Regions from separate parts of the Zoogloea sp. genome, predicted to be linked through region 1. Evidence: predicted binding sites of a transcription regulator. Region 1 holds the regulator's gene; the other holds the start of a gene.
What was found. The regulator sigma-54, encoded in region 1, starts transcription at its own class of promoters, with help from an activator protein. The targets are predictions, from matches to a motif close to TGGCACGCTTNCTGCTNA.
Positions count from the first base shown of each region.

Region 2: the regulator sigma-54 is predicted to act here: its motif matches at 1,432-1,449, upstream of ACE3RX_RS08320 (TorF family putative porin).

Region 1 covers NZ_JAYSDK010000007.1:103,502-106,890, reverse strand. The annotation lists gene lptB (LPS export ABC transporter ATP-binding protein) at 1-596, shown strand, start outside; gene ACE3RX_RS06335 (RNA polymerase factor sigma-54) at 612-2,072, shown strand; gene hpf (ribosome hibernation-promoting factor, HPF/YfiA family) at 2,089-2,412, shown strand; gene ptsN (PTS IIA-like nitrogen regulatory protein PtsN) at 2,572-3,057, shown strand; gene hprK (HPr(Ser) kinase/phosphatase) at 3,026-3,389, shown strand, end outside.
Region 2 covers NZ_JAYSDK010000010.1:84,463-87,851, reverse strand. The annotation lists gene ACE3RX_RS08335 (YifB family Mg chelatase-like AAA ATPase) at 1-231, opposite strand, end outside; gene ACE3RX_RS08330 (YceI family protein) at 293-859, opposite strand; gene ACE3RX_RS08325 (accessory factor UbiK family protein) at 964-1,224, opposite strand; gene ACE3RX_RS08320 (TorF family putative porin) at 1,489-2,235, shown strand; gene glnK (P-II family nitrogen regulator) at 2,293-2,631, shown strand; gene amt (ammonium transporter) at 2,646-3,389, shown strand, end outside.

The DNA of each region.
Region 1 (3,389 bases):
CCACCTGCTTCTACATGATCGTCGGCCTGGTGGCCGCCGACGGCGGCGAGATCACCCTCGACGACGAGGTGCTGACCCATCGGCCCATCCACCAGCGCGCGCGCCTCGGGCTGTCCTACCTGCCGCAGGAGATGAGCGTCTTCCGCAAGCTGACGGTAGCCGAGAACATCCAGGCTGTACTTGAGCTGCAGAACCTTTCCAAGCCGCAGATCGCCAGCCGCCTCGACGAGCTGCTGAACGAACTGGGCATCGATCACCTGCGCGACAGCACTGCGATCTCCCTGTCCGGCGGCGAACGCCGGCGCTGCGAAATCGCCCGCGCGCTGGCCACTGACCCACGCCTGATCCTGCTGGATGAACCCTTCGCCGGCGTCGATCCGATCGCCGTCATCGACATCCAGAAGATCATCCGCTTCCTGAAGGACAAGGGGATCGGTGTGTTGATCACCGACCACAACGTCCGTGAAACCCTTGGCATCTGCGACCGTGCCTTCATCATCAACGCCGGCGAAGTGCTGGCCAGTGGCCGCCCGGACGAGATCGTTCATAACGAACAGGTCCGCCAGGTGTACCTTGGCGAGCACTTCAGGCTCTGAGGCCCGATACGACTCATGAAGCCCAGCCTCCAGCTCAAACTCTCCCAGCATCTCGCGCTGACGCCCCAGCTGCAGCAATCCATCAAGCTGCTGCAGCTGTCGACCCTCGAACTCAACCAGGAGATCGAGAAGATCCTCCTGGAGAACCCCATGCTCGAGCGGGAAGAGCCCGAGGGTGACCTCGGCTCGAGCCGCGTCGAGGCACCCGGCCCGCTGGCGCCGGCCGGCAGCGAGGCCGCCCACGAACGCGAGCAGGAGCAATCCCGCGAGGCTGAGCGGGAACGCGAGCCGGATCACGATTTCGACAACGGCGGCGAAGCTGGCGAATGGGCTGCGGCTGGCAGCGGCGGACAACGCGACGACGACGACGAGACCGACTTTCAGGAATTCCAGGCTGCCGTGCCGTCCCTGCGCGACCACCTCGACGCCCAGGTCGCTCTCACGCCCCTGTCCGACCGGGACCGGGCCCTGGTGCGTTTCCTCATCGAGGCACTCGACGACGACGGCTACCTCAGCCAGGACTTGGCCGATCTGCTGCCGCTGCTCCCGCCCGAACTGGAAATCGAGCTCGACGACCTCAAGATCGCTCTCCGCCAGATCCAGAGCCTTGACCCAGCCGGCATTGGCGCCCAAGACGTGGGCCAGTGCCTGGCCCTGCAACTGCACACCCTGCCCACCAGCGAAGCCCGCGACCTCGCCATCGCCATCGTCAGCGAACATCTCGAACTGTTGGCCGCCCGCGACTTCCTGAAGATCAAGCGCGCACTGCGCTGCAGCGACGACACCCTGCGCGAGGCGCATGCCCTGATCCTCGGCCTCAACCCGCGCCCCGGCGCCCAGTTCTCCCAGGCCGATACTCGCTACGTGGTACCCGACGTGGTGGTCCGCAAGCAGCGCAGCAACTGGGTCGTCAGCCTCAACCCGGATGCGATGCCGCGCCTGCGCATCAACCAGCTGTACGCCCAGATCCTGCGCGACAACCGCGGCGCCAGCGGCTCCCTGTCGAGCCACCTGCAGGAAGCGCGCTGGCTGATCAAGAACGTGCAGCAGCGTTTCGACACCATCCAGCGAGTTTCGCAAGCGATCGTTGACCGCCAGCGCCAGTTCTTCGATTATGGCGATGTGGCAATGCGTCCGCTTACCCTGCGGGAAATTGCCGAACAGCTGGATCTACACGAATCCACCGTTTCGCGAGTGACCACCCAAAAGTACATGGCCACGCCGCGGGGCATTTTCGAATTCAAGTATTTTTTCGGCAGTCACGTTGCCACCGACAGCGGTGGGGCTGCTTCCTCGACGGCGATTCGGGCGCTGATTCGCCAGCTCGTGGGGGCGGAAGACAAGAAGAAGCCCTTGTCCGACGCGAAGATTGCCGAGTTGTTGGGCCAGCAGGGTATCGTCGTGGCACGTCGGACAATTGCAAAATACCGCGAGTCCCTCGATATTCCGCCGGTCAGTCTGCGCAAAACCATCTGACAGAAAGGTAGCAACCATGAACCTCAACATCACGGGGCATCACGTCGAAGTTACGCCGGCCATCCGCGAGTACGTCACGACCAAGCTCGATCGCGTAATCCGCCACTTCGACAACGTCACCAGCGTCGGCGTGATCCTCTCGGTGGAAAAGCTGCGTCAGAAGGCCGAAGTCACCGTGCACGTGCGCGGCAAGGACATCTACGTCGAGAACGAAGATGCCGACATGTACGCAGCCATCGACGGGCTGATCGACAAGCTCGACCGTCAGGTCCTGAAGTACAAGGACAAGACCAGCGACCACGGTCACGACTCCCTGAAGCAGCACCTCGCCGAGTCCTGATTCCCGGCGCTAAGTAATACGCTTTTCCCCGGGACCGTTGTGGCTATAATGCGCCCCAATTGACACAACGGCCCCGGCGGCCCTCGCCTCCGGATCTTCCTGAATCGCCTTTCACCGGCAACCTGTGTCGGCCCGCTCCGCACACGGGAGAGTCCTCGCATGAACCTCATCGCCAAACTTTTGCCGCCGACCAATGTGGTCGTCGGACTCGAGGCGAGCAGCAAGAAGCGTGCTTTCGAGCAAGCCGGCCTGCTGTTCGAGAACAACCACGGCATCGGCCGCAGCACCGTCTTTGACAGCCTGTTTGCCCGCGAGAAGCTCGGCTCCACCGGCCTTGGCCAGGGCATCGCCATTCCCCACGGCCGCATCAAGGGCCTCAAGGAAGCGCTGGGAGCCTTCATCCGCCTCGCCGACCCTGTCCCCTTCGACGCCCCCGACGGACGCCCCGTCTCGATGCTGTTCGTGCTGCTGGTTCCCGAACAGGCCAACGAGCACCACCTCCAGCTGCTGTCCGAGCTAGCCCAGATGTTTAGCGACCGCAATTTCCGCGAGCAACTGATGAGCGCAGCCGATGCACAGGCTGCCCATGCCCTTTTCGCCCAATGGGGCAGCCATGCGTCAGACGACGGTCAGCCGGCTGTTTGACGACAACCTGGAGCGCCTGCGGCTGCGCCACATCTGCGGCAGCCTGGCGACCCGCATTTCGGTCTCGGAAGACCGTATCTGGCCTGCCGACATGGTCGGCCACCTCAACCTGATCCACCCGGACCGCCTGCAGATCCTCGGCTCCTCCGAGCTCGCCTGGGCCCGCCGCCAGACCCGCGAGAAGGTCATCCACCACGTTCGGGAAATCCTCTCCTACGCCCCGCCGGCCCTCATCGTGGCCGACGACGAAGAGATCCCGAGCATCATCCGCACCCTCTGCGCGAACGAGGACATTGCCCTCTTCGCCAGCCCGCTACCCTCCGCGAACGTCA
Region 2 (3,389 bases), on a different contig from region 1:
CTCCTTGGGTAGATCGGCAGGAGCCAGATTGACGGTGATGCGCCGCTGCGGGAACTCGAACTGCGCGGTCTGCAGCGCGGCGCGCACGCGGTCGCGGGCCTCACGGACCTCCGCATCCGCGAGACCGACCAGCGTGAAGGCCGGCAGGCCATTGGCCAGGTGTACCTCGACGGTGACTTCAGGGGCCTGCAGGCCGACAAGGGCGCGGCTGGTCAGGAGGGCTATACTCACGGCGTATCTTTTTGGAATAAACCGGCAGTCTAGCCCAGGCGTGGCTGGGTTTAGTGCATTGTCATTGTTGCTCGCGATAGGCTTCCACCGAGATTACCAGGCGCACCTCGTCGCTGACCGAGGGGATGTTCTTGGTCATGCCGAAATCCGAACGCTTCAGGCGGGCGGTGATGTCGGCGCCGCAGGTTTCGCGCTTGTTGAGCGGGTGGGGGGCACAGTGGAAGCGGGACAGAGTAAGCACCAGCGGTTTAGTGATGCCGAGCAGCGTCAGGCTGCCCTCTGCCGACACCGGCTTCTCGCCGTCGAAGGTGAGGCGATCGGCCTTGAAGCTGATCGTCGGATAGGTCTCGGTGTTGAAGAAGCCCTCGCCGCGCATGTTCTCGTTCCATTTGGCGAAGCCCATGTCGATGGACGCCGCGTCGATGGTGACTTCCACCGAGCCGCGACGGGCCGCGCTGTCGAGGACGATCTTGCCGCTGGTCTTGTTGAAGCGCCCGCGCTGGGTCGAGAAGCCAAGGTGGTCGGTCTCGAACAGCGGGTAGGTGTGGTTGGAGTCGATCGTGTAGCTGATGGGGGCAGCGAAGGCGGGGGCGCTGGCGACGGCAAGCAGGGCGAGCAGCTTCTTCAAGGGATGTCTCCGGGAAAGCGAAAGGGTGTTTGTAATTGATCTTGGGCTGGCATGAAAAAGGGCGCCGGGGCGCCCTTGCAATGACCGTCGGAACGGCAGGAGGTTCAGCCCGCCTCTGCCGGCGGACGCGAGGCCAGTTCCGACTCAAGTTGGGCGACCCGGTGTTCGAGTTCGGTCAGCTTTTCGCGGTAGCGGGCGAGGGTTTCCTTCTGCAGGTCGAATTCCTCCCGCGTTACCAGGTCGAGCCTGGAAAAACCGCTGGCGAGCAGGGCGCGGGCGTTCTTTTCAAGGTCCTTGGCGGGGCTGTTGGCGAGAAGTTCGGAAACCTTCGAACCGATTTCATCGAGGATTTTGGGATTGGCCATGGCAGCGTTCCTCACAGGAAAGGGGATAAATCCAAGTCGTAACCCAGTTTAGCACCGGAGCCCGTCGACGGTTGCGGCGCACCATGCACCAACACGGCGCCCTCTATTGGTGCGTACTCCCAAAGTGGTGCGGATTGAATTTTTTCTGCGCTGCAGCAAGGCTCGATTATTGATGTCAAGTCATTGAAATAATTGTATTTTTAAATCTGGCATGATGGTTGCTAAGTTGTGTTGGCCAACTTTTATTACTAGGAGAATCCAATCATGCGCATGACCGCTATCGCTTCCGCCTTGCTCGCAGCCTGTGCCGCCCTGCCGTCCCTGGCAAACGCTGCCGACGCGGCGCCCGCTCCCGAGCACACCTTCACCAGCAACGTCACGCTGGCGTCGGAGTACATCTACCGCGGTATCGGTCAGACCAACCGCAAACCGGCGATTCAGGGTGGTTTCGACTATGCGCATTCGAGCGGCCTGTACGCCGGCACCTGGGCGTCCAACGTGTCCTGGCTGACCGACGGCAGCTCCACCGTCAGCAACAGCATCGAGATGGACTTCTACGGCGGCTTCAAGAACACCGTCGGCGACTTCGGCTACGACGTGGGCGTGCTGCAGTACTTCTACCCGGGGTCCGGCTACGGCAACAACCCGAACACCATTGAAGGCTACATCGCCGGTTCCTGGACCTTCCTGACCCTGAAGTATTCGCATTCCTTCAGCGATCTGTTCGGCTGGACCGACTCCAAAAACTCCGGCTATCTTGACCTGACCGCCGCCTACGAACTGAGCCCGGGCCTTAACCTGATCGGCCACGTGGGTCGCCAGAAGATCCACGGTGACAACAGCGGCGCCTCCTACACCGATTACAAGCTCGGCGTGACCAAGGACATCGCCGGCGTCGTGGTCGGCCTGAGCTACATCAACACCAACGCCAGCCAGGCCTTCTACACCAACGCCTTCGGCAAGGACCTGGGCAAGGACCGCGTGCAGCTGACCATCACCCGTACGTTCTAACTTCCCCCCGTAACCGCGCGGCGGCTCGTTCGGGTCGCCTTGCATGAGGACCCAACCATGAAACTCGTAACTGCCATCATCAAGCCCTTCAAGCTGGACGAAGTGCGTGAGGCCCTGTCCGCCATCGGCGTGCAAGGCATCACGGTAACCGAGGTCAAGGGCTTTGGCCGTCAGAAGGGCCACACCGAGCTGTACCGCGGCGCGGAATACGTGGTCGATTTCCTGCCGAAGGTGAAGATCGAGGCCGCCGTCAAGACCGAGATCCTCGATCAGGTCATCGAGGCGATCGAAAAATCCGCCAGCACTGGCAAGATCGGTGACGGCAAGATCTTCGTGTTCGATCTCGAACAAGCCATCCGCATTCGTACCGGCGAGTCCGGTGCCGAAGCGCTGTAAGGGAGCTTCCCATCATGAAAAAACTCTTCGCAGCCCTGCTGACGACCCTCACGGTCGGTTTTGCGGGCCATGCGCTGGCCCAGGACAAGGACGCTCCGGCCGCGCCGACTGCCGCCCCCGCGGTGACCGCCCCGGCCGAGGCCAGCGCTGCGGCCAAGCCTGCTGAAGCACCGGCCGCAGCCCCGGCTGCCGCTGCCGAGGCCAAGCCGGCAGAAGCTGCTGCTGCCGCGCCGGCTCCGGTACCGAACAAGGGCGACAACGCGTGGCTGATCGTCGCCACCGCCCTCGTCATCATGATGTCCATTCCTGGCCTGGCTCTGTTCTACGGTGGCCTGGTCCGCGCCAAGAACATGCTGTCCGTGCTGCTGCAGGTGTTCACGGTGTTCTCCCTGATCAGCGTGCTGTGGGTGCTTTACGGCTACTCCGTAGCGTTTACCGAGGGCAGCGCCTTCTTCGGTGGTCTCGACAAGGTATTGCTGAAGGGCATCACGCCGGACTCCGTGGCCGCCACCTTCTCGAAGGGCGTGGTGATCTCCGAGTTCATCTATGTGGCTTTCCAGGGGGCCTTTGCCGCCATCACCGTGGCCCTGATCCTCGGTGCCTTTGCTGAGCGCATCAAGTTTTCCGCCGTGCTGCTGTTCTCCGTCCTGTGGTTCACCTTCAGCTACCTGCCGATGGCCCACATGGTCTGGTACTGGGCGGGTCCGGATGCCTACACCTCCGCTGAAGCGGCTGATGCCGCCAATGCGACGGCCGGC